DNA from 2 places in the Kitasatospora sp. NPDC002543 genome. Region 2 is predicted to be linked to the other one. Evidence: riboswitches for the same ligand, from Rfam matches in the RefSeq annotation. Region 2 holds a riboswitch; the other holds the start of a gene.
What was found. Region 2 has a riboswitch for glycine ahead of gcvP (aminomethyl-transferring glycine dehydrogenase). Riboswitches for the same ligand answer to the same signal wherever they lie in the genome.
Positions count from the first base shown of each region.

Region 1 (5,779 bases), on a different contig from region 2:
CGGGGCGCCAGGAACGCCGGAGGGGTGAGGCCGGTCACCCCGCCCGAACGATCACCGGAGTGATCAGAGGTTCGGGTACAGCGGGTACTTCTCGGCCAGGGCGGCGACCCGGGCCTTCAGCGCGGCGGCGACGGTCTCGTCGAAGGCGGGCTTGAGCGCCTCGGCGATGATGTCGGCGACCTCGCTGAAGTCCTCGGCCTGGAAGCCGCGGGTGGCCAGGGCCGGGGTGCCGATGCGCAGGCCCGAGGTGACCATCGGCGGACGCGGGTCGTTCGGGATCGCGTTGCGGTTGACGGTGATGCCGACCTCGTGGAGGCGGTCCTCGGCCTGCTGGCCGTCGAGCTGGCTGTTGCGCAGGTCGACCAGGACCAGGTGGACGTCGGTGCCGCCGGACAGCACGCTGGCGCCGGCCTCGGCCACGTCGGCCTGGAGCAGGCGCTCGGCGAGGATGCGGGCGCCGTCCAGGGTGCGCTGCTGGCGCTCCTTGAACTCCTCCGAGGCCGCGACCTTGAAGGCGACCGCCTTGCCGGCGATCACGTGCTCCAGCGGGCCGCCCTGCTGGCCGGGGAAGACCGCGGAGTTGATCTTCTTGGCGTACTCGGCCTTGGACAGGATGACGCCGCCGCGCGGGCCGCCCAGGGTCTTGTGGGTGGTGGTGGTGACCACGTCCGCGTAGGGGACCGGGTTCGGGTGCAGCCCGGCGGCCACCAGGCCGGCGAAGTGCGCCATGTCCACCATGAGCAGCGCGCCGACCTCGTCGGCGACCCGCCGGAACGCGGCGAAGTCGAGCTGACGCGGGTAGGCCGACCAGCCGGCGATGATCAGCTTCGGCTGGTGCTCCTTGGCGAGGCGCTCGACCTCGGCCATGTCGACCTGGCCGGTCTTCTCGTCCACGTGGTACGCGGCCACGTTGTAGAGCTTGCCGGAGAAGTTGATCTTCATGCCGTGGGTCAGGTGACCGCCGTGGGCCAGGCTCAGGCCCAGGATGGTGTCGCCCGGCTGGATCAGCGCGAACATCGCGGCGGCGTTGGCCTGCGCGCCCGAGTGCGGCTGGACGTTGGCGTGCTCGGCGCCGAACAGGGCCTTGATGCGGTCGATCGCGATCTGCTCGACCACGTCGACGTGCTCGCAGCCGCCGTAGTAGCGGCGGCCGGGGTAGCCCTCCGCGTACTTGTTGGTGAGCACCGAGCCCTGGGCCTCCATGACCGCCACCGGGGCGAAGTTCTCGGAGGCGATCATCTCCAGGGTGGTCTGCTGGCGGTGCAGCTCGGCGTCGACCGCGGCGGCGATCTCCGGGTCGAGGGCGTGCAGGGACTGGTTGAGAACCGTCATGGTGTGGTCTTCCCGGTGGAGGTGGAAAGGGGGCCGCGGCTGGGGCGGGGCGGCCGCCGCGCGGAGGCCGCCCCGGTCAGGTGTCTCAGCCGCCGATGAAGGCGGTGTACTCGTCCGCGCTGAGCAGGGTGTCGGTGGCCTCGACGCGCACCTTGATCAGCCAGGCGTTCCCGAACGGGTCCGCGTTCACGGACGCCGGGTCGTCGACGACGTCCTGGTTGATCTCGACGACCTCGCCGGTCACGGGGGAGAACAGGTCGCTGACCGACTTGGTGGACTCCAGCTCGCCACAGGTCTCCCCGGCGGTCACGGTGTCGCCGACCGCGGGCAGCTGCACGTAGACGATGTCACCGAGCGCGGTGGCGGCGTGCTCGGTGATGCCGATCGTGGAGACACCGTCCTCGGCGGCCGTCAGCCACTCGTGCTCCTTGGTGTACTGCAGGTGCTGGGGGTTGCTCATGGCGTCATTCTCCAGGATGGGAAGCGGGTACGACGAAGCGGGCCGCCGCGCGGACGGCTGCGACGTGCGTGTATGGGAAAACCGGGGCCCTGCGGAGGCTCGGGGCGTGGGCTCAGCGGGCGCGCTTGTAGAACGGCAGCGCCACGACCTGGACGGGCTCGTGCTTGCCGCGGACGTCCACCGCGACGGTGGTGCCGGGCTCCGCGTGGGCGGCGTCGACGTAGGCCATCGCGATCGGCCGGCCCAGGGTCGGGGACGGCGCGCCGGAGGTGATCCGGCCGATCGGCTCGCCCTCGGTGGAGACCACGGTGTACTCGGCGCGCGGCACCCGCTTGCCGTCGGAGACCAGGCCGACCAGCTTCTTCGGCGGGTTGGTCTCGGCCGCGGCGGCGGCCTGCTCCAGCGCCTTGCGGCCGACGAAGGCGCCCTCGTTGGTGGTCTTGTCGAAGCGCACGACCCGGCCCAGGCCCGCGTCGAACGGGGTCAGGTCGGTGGACAGCTCGTGCCCGTACAGCGGCATGCCGGCCTCCAGGCGCAGCGTGTCGCGGCAGGACAGGCCGCAGGGGATCAGGCCCCGGCCCTCGCCGGCGGCGGTCAGCGCCTGCCAGACCGGCTCGGCGTCGACCGGGTGGCAGAAGATCTCGAAGCCGTCCTCGCCGGTGTAGCCGGTGCGGGCGAGCAGCACGTCGCGGCCGGCCACCTTGGCCGGGAGGATCGCGTAGTACTTCAGCCCGGGCAGGTCGGCGTCGGTGGTCCCGGCCAGGATGCCGGTGGCCTCCGGGCCCTGGACGGCGATCAGCGCGTAGGTGTCGCGGTCGTCGGTGACGACGGCGTCGAAGCCCTTGGCACGGGCGATCAGCTCGTCGAGGACCAGCTGGGCGTTGGAGGCGTTGGCGACGACCAGGAAGGCGTCCTCGCGCAGGCGGTAGACGATCAGGTCGTCCAGGATGCCGCCGTCCTCGGCACAGATCATGGTGTAGCGGGCGCGCAGCTCGCCCAGCGCGGAGACGAAGCCGACCAGCGCGTGGTCCAGCATCTCGCCGGCCTGCGGGCCGGTGACGGTGATCTCGCCCATGTGGGAGAGGTCGAACAGGCCGGCCTTGGTGCGGACGGCGAGGTGCTCCTCGCGCTCGCTGCCGTAGCGCAGCGGCATGTCCCAGCCGGCGAAGTCGGTCATGGTCGCGCCGAGGGCGCGGTGCAGCGCGTCGAGCGCGGTCAGGCGGAGGGACGACATGGCCAGGAACTCCTCGGTCGGGGCACTCAGGGGTGCACGCGCCGGACCGGACCCGAAACGGGGCCGACCCTGCGCGCGGGCATGCGGCGGCGTGGGTCTCCCCATCTGTCGTCGAACCTGAGAGCTTCACCGCCCGCCGCCCGCAGCCGTTTCCAGCTTGGGGGACAGCATGGCGGCTTGCACCGTGGGTGGGCGCACGACAGGGCCGGGCGCCGCTTTCCAGATGTGCCTAACCCGTGCGGTAGGGGTGCCTGAGAGATTCCGGGGAGGACTTGCTCCTTCGGCGCCGGCTGTGCCTGAACGGCACTCCGGGCTCTCCCGCGCGGGTTCGAGCGGCCGGTATGGAGTTGGTGGGGCCCGCGGCGCATGCCGTCGGACGGGCACATCATGGCACGTCCCGGAGCGGGAGGGGAGAGGGGACCCGGTCACATCGGCCGGACCCGAACACGAGTCCTGACCCCACACCCCCCTCGCCTCTAGACTGCTGCGCGTCGGCGCAGCAGAGGGCGGCCGACCGGCAGAGGGCGGAATCGGCGGCGCATGGGGTACCCGGTGGAGCAGCAGCAGGGGTGGGGCGGAGCGGACGAGGCGCCGGCGGGCGGCTCGTGGCCGGCCAACGAGCTGGAGCAGGTGCTGACCGCGGCCCTGGGCGATCCGGGCGCGACGGCACGGGTGATCGAGGTGCTGGCCCGCAGTCAGGTCTGGGTGCCGCTGCCGGCCGGGGCCGACCCGCAGGGGCAGGCGCTGGACCTGCCGACCGTCGAGCTGGGCGGGGACCCGTACGTGCCGGTGTTCTCCTCCCAGGAGGTGTTCCTCCAGCAGGCGCCGGGGATGGCCTTCGCGATCGCCCCGGTGTGGGAGTTCGCCCGCGGACTGCCGCTGGGCGTGGGCATCGCGGTGAACCCGGACGCGGCGGTGGGCATCCCGGTGCCGCCGCAGGGCGTCGCCGAGCTGCGCCGCGGTCCGCGCGAGGACCGCTGGGAGTCGGCCGGGGACGCCTCGGCACCGACCGGCGGGCGGGTGGCGCTGCGCGAGCCGGTGCCGGGCGAGGACCCGGAGCACTTCCTGGCCGCCTGCCGGGGCGAACTGTCGGCACTGCCCGGGGTGCTGACCGCGCGCAGGGCGCTGGCCAGCATCGAGGGCGAGCCGACCGTGATGTTCGTGGGCGTCCAGTTGGACCCGGCGGCCCCGGCCGACCCGGCCGCGGTGAACGACGCGCTCGGCCGAGCGCTGGGAACCGCGCCGCTGCCCGGCGGCGTCCACCTCGTACTGCTCGACCTCGCCGACGACCCGGTGGTCGAGTGGCTGCTCACCCGGGTACTGCCGTTCTATACGCGGGCCTGAGCGGGTCCGGATCAAAGGCACGTCGCCGTGGCGGTGGCCGGTGCCGCGCCATAGGGTGCGTGCAGACGGCCGACGGGCCGGCGGGTTGAGGGAAAGAGGCGCGGCGAGGTGGGCGCATGAGTGCGGGAACGGGAGCGGGCGGTGTGCCGGGGGCCTGGGGCCAGGCACCGGCCGGGCGCCCGGGAGCTGATCCCGGCGCGTTGGAGCGCGCCCTGCGCGATGTCGCGCCGGAGCGCTACGACGCGTACGAGCGGCTGCTGCACGCGCTGGCGGACGGCCAGGTCTGGATGCTGCTGTGGCACGGCACCCCGGGCAGCCCGGACGCGCAGTACGGGAACATGGAGATCAGCGGCCACGGCTACGCGCCCGCCGTCACCTCGTCCGAACAGCTGACCTCCTCCGGCTGGGCCCGGGCCCACGAGGTCATCTCCGGCCGGGAGATCGCGGCCTCGCTGTACCGCACCCGCTGGGGCCTGTGGCTCAATCCGCACGCGCCCGGCGGAGGCGTCGGGGTGCCCTGGGCCGACCTGCGGCGGATCGCTGCCGGCCTGGACCGGCTGCCGGCGGGCCCGTTGAAGCTGAGCGAGCCGCAGTTGAACGCCCAGCCGTTCTTCGCGCTGCTGGAGCGGCAGGCCGTCGAGGTGCGCGCGGTACGGGCGCTGCGCCGGGCCTGGGTGCAGCCCGCGGTGGGCGAGCCGTACCTGGCCATCGGCCTTGACCTGTACGAGAGTTCGCCGCCGGCCGTGGAGGCGGTGCGGGCGCTGATGCAGCGCGCGATCGCGGTGGCCCCGGAGGGGCTCGCGGTGTCCACGGTGGCGATGTCGGACGAGTACGACCCGGTGGCGCTGTGGATGCGCGCCAACGCCCGGCCGTTCTTCGACCGGGAGGCGGGCCGACCGCCGACGGGCCCCTACCCGCCGGTGCCCCCGCCGCCCTACCCCGGCCAGTCGATGCCGGGCTACGCGTACGGAACCCAGCCGCCGGCGCAGGGCTGGCAGCAGCAACCGCAGCGGCCCTGGCCCGGCTACCCCGGGCGCTGATTGCCAAAACTCATTCCCCGAAGCCGACTTGATTGTCCATCAAGTCGGCTTCGATGCTTTCCGGACGAATTTCCTGAAGTGCGACCCGGTCATCTTGACATGGCAGTTACAGCCATGTGAAGAGGTATATGCCAGAGATCGGGGAGGTGCATGCACACAGATCACAGTTGGGCATCTGTCGGTTGGCAGGGCTGGCGCAAGCCAGTTCGGATGGCAGAGAGTTCTGCGCAACGCACCGCGCGTGCTGGAACCCCACAAAGGTGAGCGCGTACGCCGACAGCCCGTCCACGCGACGCCCATCCCGCGTGGTGGCAGTGCCTGTGCACGACGCACTGCCGTCAACACCCGCTCCTCCTAAGCACTTCCGCA
Region 1 is NZ_JBSFWR010000006.1:136,828-142,606, forward strand. It holds gene glyA (serine hydroxymethyltransferase) at 64-1,332, opposite strand; gene gcvH (glycine cleavage system protein GcvH) at 1,418-1,792, opposite strand; gene gcvT (glycine cleavage system aminomethyltransferase GcvT) at 1,905-3,026, opposite strand; glycine riboswitch at 3,256-3,357, opposite strand; gene ACWD4P_RS04990 (enhanced serine sensitivity protein SseB C-terminal domain-containing protein) at 3,567-4,370, shown strand; gene ACWD4P_RS04995 (enhanced serine sensitivity protein SseB C-terminal domain-containing protein) at 4,487-5,410, shown strand.
Region 1: linked by a shared signal. The riboswitch ahead of gcvT (glycine cleavage system aminomethyltransferase GcvT) and the one ahead of gcvP (aminomethyl-transferring glycine dehydrogenase) in region 2 are both predicted to bind glycine.

Region 2 (5,779 bases):
GACCACCCGTCCGGGCCATCCGGCATGGTCCGAACGGGCCATCTCATGGCTGACCCACCGGTGTGCCATTTCCCGCCGGCCCCACCTGAACGGGTGATCTCTACCCGGGAGTTGTGGCGCATGTCACGAAATCCCTGCGCGCGGGTCCCGCGATGCCGACACTGGGAACCAGCGTGGAAGGACCACCTGTCCTACCCACTTGAGCGCCGGTCCACACTTGGCCGGCGCGCGGACAGGATCCGACCACCGCGGCGGCTCCGGACGGCACGACCTCCGGAGACCGCACCACGGGGAGGATCGCAGAGCGAAGCGAGGGTACGCGTATGTGCCAGCACCGTCCTGAGTGCCCGTCGGCCGAGTCCGAGGACCGCGAGGCGGCCGTGTCGGTGGCCCGCCACCCGGAGCAGGGCTGGAGCCTGCTCTGCAACGGCGTGGTCCTGTTCGAGGACACCGGAGAACTGCTGCCCGACGGCCGGGTGATCGCCCCGCGCCGCCCCGTCGCCCACGCGGCCTGACCACCCGGTCCGACCGTACGGCGGGGGCGGCCGCCGACTCCACCGGCACGAGGGACAGGGCCCCGGCGGAAGCTCCGCCGGGGCCCTGTCGTCACCTGCCGGACCTCCTGGGTCCGGTCCGGTCAGACGCCGTACTCGTCCAGCGGCGGGCAGGAGCAGACCAGGTTGCGGTCGCCGTAGGCGCCGTCGATCCGGCTGACCGGCGGCCAGTACTTGTCCGCCGGGTTCACGCCCGCCGGGAAGACCGCCTCCTGCCGCGAGTAGCCGTGCGCCCAGTCGCCGGCCAGCGTGGCGGCGGTGTGCGGGGCGTTGCGCAGCGGGTTGTCGTCGGCCGCCCACTCGCCCGAGCCGACCTTGTCGATCTCGGCACGGATGGTGATCATCGCCTCGCAGAAGCGGTCGATCTCGTACAGGTCCTCGGACTCGGTCGGCTCGATCATCAGCGTGCCGGCCACCGGGAAGGACATCGTCGGCGCGTGGAAGCCGTAGTCGATCAGTCGCTTGGCGATGTCGTCCACCGTCACGCCCGTCTCCTTGGTCAGCGGACGCAGGTCGATGATGCACTCGTGCGCGACCAGGCCGCCCGGGCCGGTGTAGAGCACCGGGAAGTGCGGCGCCAGGCGCTTGGCGATGTAGTTGGCGTTCAGCACGGCGACCTGGGTCGCGTGCTTGAGGCCCTCGCCGCCCATCAGCCGGACGTACGCCCAGGAGATCGGCAGGATGGCCGCCGAGCCCCACGGCGCGGCCGAGATCGGGCCGACGCCGGTGGCCGGGCCGGCCTCCGACTGCAGCGGGTGGTTCGGCAGGTACGGCGCCAGGTGGGCGCGCACCGCCACCGGGCCGACGCCCGGGCCGCCGCCGCCGTGCGGGATGCAGAAGGTCTTGTGCAGGTTCAGGTGCGAGACGTCCGCGCCGAACTTGCCCGGCTTGGCGAGGCCGACCAGGGCGTTCAGGTTGGCGCCGTCCACGTAGACCTGGCCGCCGGCCTCGTGCACCAGGGCGCAGATGTCGGTGATCTGGGTCTCGTACACGCCGTGGGTGGACGGGTAGGTGACCATCAGCACGGCGAGGTTGTCGCGGTGCTGCTCGATCTTGGCCTTCAGGTCCTCGACGTCCACGTCACCGTCGACCAGGGTCTTCACCACGACCACGCGCATGCCGGCCATCACGGCGGAGGCCGCGTTGGTGCCGTGCGCCGAGGACGGGATCAGGCAGACGTCGCGCTGGGTGTCACCGTTGGCGTGGTGGTAGGCGCGCACGGCCAGCAGGCCGGCCAGCTCGCCCTGCGAGCCCGCGTTCGGCTGGATCGACACGGCGTCGTAGCCGGTCACCTCGACGAGCTGCTGCTCCAGCTGGCGGATCAGGGTCAGGTAGCCCTGGGCCTGGTCGATCGGCGCGAAGGGGTGCAGCTGGCCGAACTCGGGCCAGGTCACCGCCTCCATCTCGGTGGTCGCGTTGAGCTTCATGGTGCAGGAGCCCAGCGGGATCATGCCGCGGTCCAGCGCGTAGTCCCGGTCCGACAGGCGGCGCAGGTAGCGCAGCATGGCGGTCTCGGAGCGGTGGCTGTGGAAGACCGGGTGGGTCAGGTACTCGTCCTCGCGCAGCAGCGCGGCGGGCAGCGTCTCGGCGGCCTCGGCGACCTCGACGGCGGGGACGCCGAACGCGGCCCACACACCGGCCAGGTGCTCGCGGGTGGTGGTCTCGTCGGTGGAGACGGAGATCCGGTCGGCGCCGTCCTGGTGGACGTTGATGCCGTTGGCGCGGGCGGCGGCGGCGATCTCGGCGGCGCGGCCCGGGACGACGGCGGTGACGGTGTCGAAGAACTCGCCGTGCAGCAGCTCGACGCCGCCGGCCCGCAGGCCCTCGGCGAGGGCGGCGGCGTAGCGGTGGGTGCGGCGGGCGATGTCGGCCAGGCCGTCCGGACCGTGGTACACGGCGTACATCGAGGCCATGACGGCGAGCAGCACCTGCGCGGTGCAGATGTTGCTGGTGGCCTTCTCGCGGCGGATGTGCTGCTCGCGGGTCTGCAGCGCCAGGCGGTAGGCGCGGTTGCCGTCGACGTCGACGGAGACGCCGACCAGGCGGCCGGGCAGCGAGCGGGCGTACTCGGCGCGCACCGACAGGTAGCCGGCGTGCGGGCCGCCGAAGCCCATCGGCACGCCGAAGCGCTGCGAGGTGCCGCAGGCGATGTCGGCGCCCAGCGAGCCCGGGGACTTGAGCAGGGTCAGCGCGAGCAGGTCGGCGGCGACGGCGACGATCGCGCCCAGGCCGTGCGCCTGCTCGATCACCGGGGCGAGGTCGCGGACCACGCCGGTGGCGCCCGGGTACTGGAGCAGCACGCCGAAGACGCCGCGCTCGGCGATCTCGGCCGGGATGCCCTCGGAGAGGTCGGCGACGACGACCTCGACACCGGTCGGCACGGCGCGGGTGTTGATCACCGCGACGGTCTGCGGCAGGGTCTCGGCGTCGACCAGGAAGACGCCGCCCTTGACCTTGGTGACGCGGCGGGCGAGGGCCATCGCCTCGGCGGCCGCGGTGCCCTCGTCCAGCAGCGAGGAGCCGGAGGTCGGCAGGCCGGTCAGGTCGGAGACCAGGGTCTGGAAGTTGAGCAGCGCCTCCAGGCGGCCCTGCGAGATCTCCGGCTGGTACGGGGTGTAGGCGGTGTACCAGGCCGGGTTCTCCATGACGTTGCGCAGGATCACCGGCGGGGTGAAGGTGCCGTAGTAGCCCAGGCCGATCATCGGCTGGAGCACCTGGTTGCGGCCGGCCAGCTCGCGCAGCTCGGCGAGGACCTGGGCCTCGGTCCGGCCGGCGGGCAGGTCCAGGGCGGTGATGGAACGGATCGCCTCGGGCACCGCGGTGGCGGCGAGCTCGTCCAGCGAGCCGTAGCCGACGGACGCCAGCATCTTCTCCTGGGCGGCGGCGTCGGGGCCGATGTGGCGGTTCTCGAAGGGGCTGGCCAGCTCAAGCTCGGTGAGGGTCGAGGCGCCGGTGGGGCGTCCCGCGTTCGGCTGGGCGTTCATGGTGGTCGAGGCCTCCTGGTCACGGACCGGCGGGGGTACGCACGCCGGCCGGCCTCGCCGCTGCGAGCAGCGGACAAGCCTGGGCGGGCGGACCCGACAGGCCTCCCCCTCTGTCATCGGGACCTGAGAGCTTCACCCGCACGGGGCGCTGTGGGCGCTCCGCCGGCTTGCACCGTCGGTGAGGGTGGTGATCGCCGGCTTCCGTGCCGACGCTCCTGCCCTGCTTTCCAGAGTGACCTACCCCACACGGTACGGATGCCTGAGAGATTCCGGGGAGGAGTTGCTCCTTCGGCGCTCCGACCAGCGGCTTTCGTGATCGGAGACTCTCCCGAGCGGGCTCTGCGGTCGCCGCCCAGGGTACCAGCGGGAGGCCCCCCGATCACGGCTGCGTCAGGTCGTTCGAGGTCTACGCGCGTCCCCCGGAGGGCGCAGCTCGCACCCCGTACGGCGCACCCTGGTCGCGCCTGTCCGATTAGTGGCTTTTGGTATGAAATTGTGGACGGAAGGGCGCTCCGACCGCCCTCCTGCAGGAGTTCCGCAGGCTCAGTGCACGGGAGGAAAGAGTGCAGACCGAAATCGACCCCCGGGACCTCATCGGTCACAAGGCCGTCGACCGCAACGGAGACAAGATCGGCACGGTCGACGAGGTCTACCTGGACGACGCCACCGGGCGCCCCGAGTGGGCGGCGGTCCGGACCGGCATCTTCGGCCGGGACGCCTTCGTCCCGCTGACCACGAGCGAGTTCTCCGGCGACGAGCTCCGGGTGCCGTACGACAAGTCACTGGTGAAGGAGTCACCGGACTTCGGCGTCGGCCAGCACCTCTCCCCCGCCCAGGAACTCCAGCTGTACCGCTACTACGGGCTCGACACCCCGATGGACAGCCGCCCGAACGGCGAGAACGGGAGCCGGCCCAAGCAGCCCGACCTCGACTTCGGCACCACGGCGGCGGCCGCCGCCGCGACCGGCGCGGCGGCCCCGGCGAAGTCGCTCACCTTCCACACCCCGGAGCGCTCCCCCGAGCCCGCCCCGGCCCGGACGCCCGCCACGGCAGCGCCCGCCGCCGCCGTGGCGGGCGCCGACACCACCAGGACCGCCCCGGAGCCCGAGGTCCGGACCCTCTCCGCCCCCGCCGCCACCGCACCCCCGGCGGCCGCGCCCGCCTCGGCCGACTCCTCCGCGCTCACCACCCACGCGCCCGCCGCCGAACCGAAGGCGCAGTCGCAGCCCGCCCCCATCCCGACGGCGGCCACCACGACAGCCGCGAGCGCCGGCGCCGCACCGGCCGCCCCCAACAGCCCGGTCGAAATCACCTGCCGCGAGGAGCGGCTGGAGATCACCACCGAGTGGCACACCCTCGGCACCGCGAAGCTGCGCAAGTACGTGACGACCGAACAGGTCGAGCGCCGCGTGCCGGTGATCCGCGAGCGCGTCCGGGTCGAGCGCACGCCGGTCAGCGAGGCCGAGCGCGCCGCGCTCACCGAGAAGGACATCGCCGAGGCCGTCGAGGAGGTCACCCTCCGTGAGGAGCGCGCGGTGACCCGCAAGTACCTGGCCCCCGTCGAGCGGGTGCGTCTGGTCGTCGAGCGGTACACGACCGAGGAGGTGATCCGGGAGGAGATCCGCCGGGAGCACGTCGAGGTCCACGACACCACCGGCACCCAGAACCCGGCCCCCCTGGCGTCCGCCGCCTCGCCGTCCACCTCGTCCCCCGAGACGCCCCGCCCGGCCGCACTGCGGCCGCTCGCCTGACAGCACCCCCGGCACGAGGGCCCCGGACAGCCGTCCGGGGCCCTCGTCGCACGCCCGGGCGCCGCTTGTCGCGTACCCGACCCTTCGTCTTTGCCAAAGCTTAACCACTCGATATTTGACACTCTGAAGTATCCCCTGCAAAGTTACTTCAGTTCATTCACTATGTACGAGAGGAAGCAACCGTGAGTGAGGCACCACAGCCCACCACCGCGGCCGAGAAGCAGAGCAGCGCCCGGGTCCTGCCGGCCCTCATCCTGGCGATGCTGTCGTTCAGCGTGGTGCAGACCGCGGTCGTCCCGATCCTGCCCTCGCTGGCCAGGGAACTGAACGTCTCCGCCTCCAGCATCACCTGGCTGATGACCGCCAACCTGCTCTCCGCGGCCGTGCTGACTCCTCTCCTGGGCCGCTTCGGCGACCTCCGGGGCCGCAAGCCGATGCTGCTGATCTCGCTGGCCGGCCTGGTCGCCGGTTCGGCGCTGGCGGTCAGCAC
Region 2 is NZ_JBSFWR010000016.1:13,355-19,133, reverse strand. It holds gene ACWD4P_RS09920 (DUF5999 family protein) at 324-515, shown strand; gene gcvP (aminomethyl-transferring glycine dehydrogenase) at 638-3,538, opposite strand; glycine riboswitch at 3,642-3,774, opposite strand; glycine riboswitch at 3,776-3,879, opposite strand; gene ACWD4P_RS09910 (PRC and DUF2382 domain-containing protein) at 4,102-5,289, shown strand; gene ACWD4P_RS09905 (MFS transporter) at 5,472-5,779, shown strand, end outside.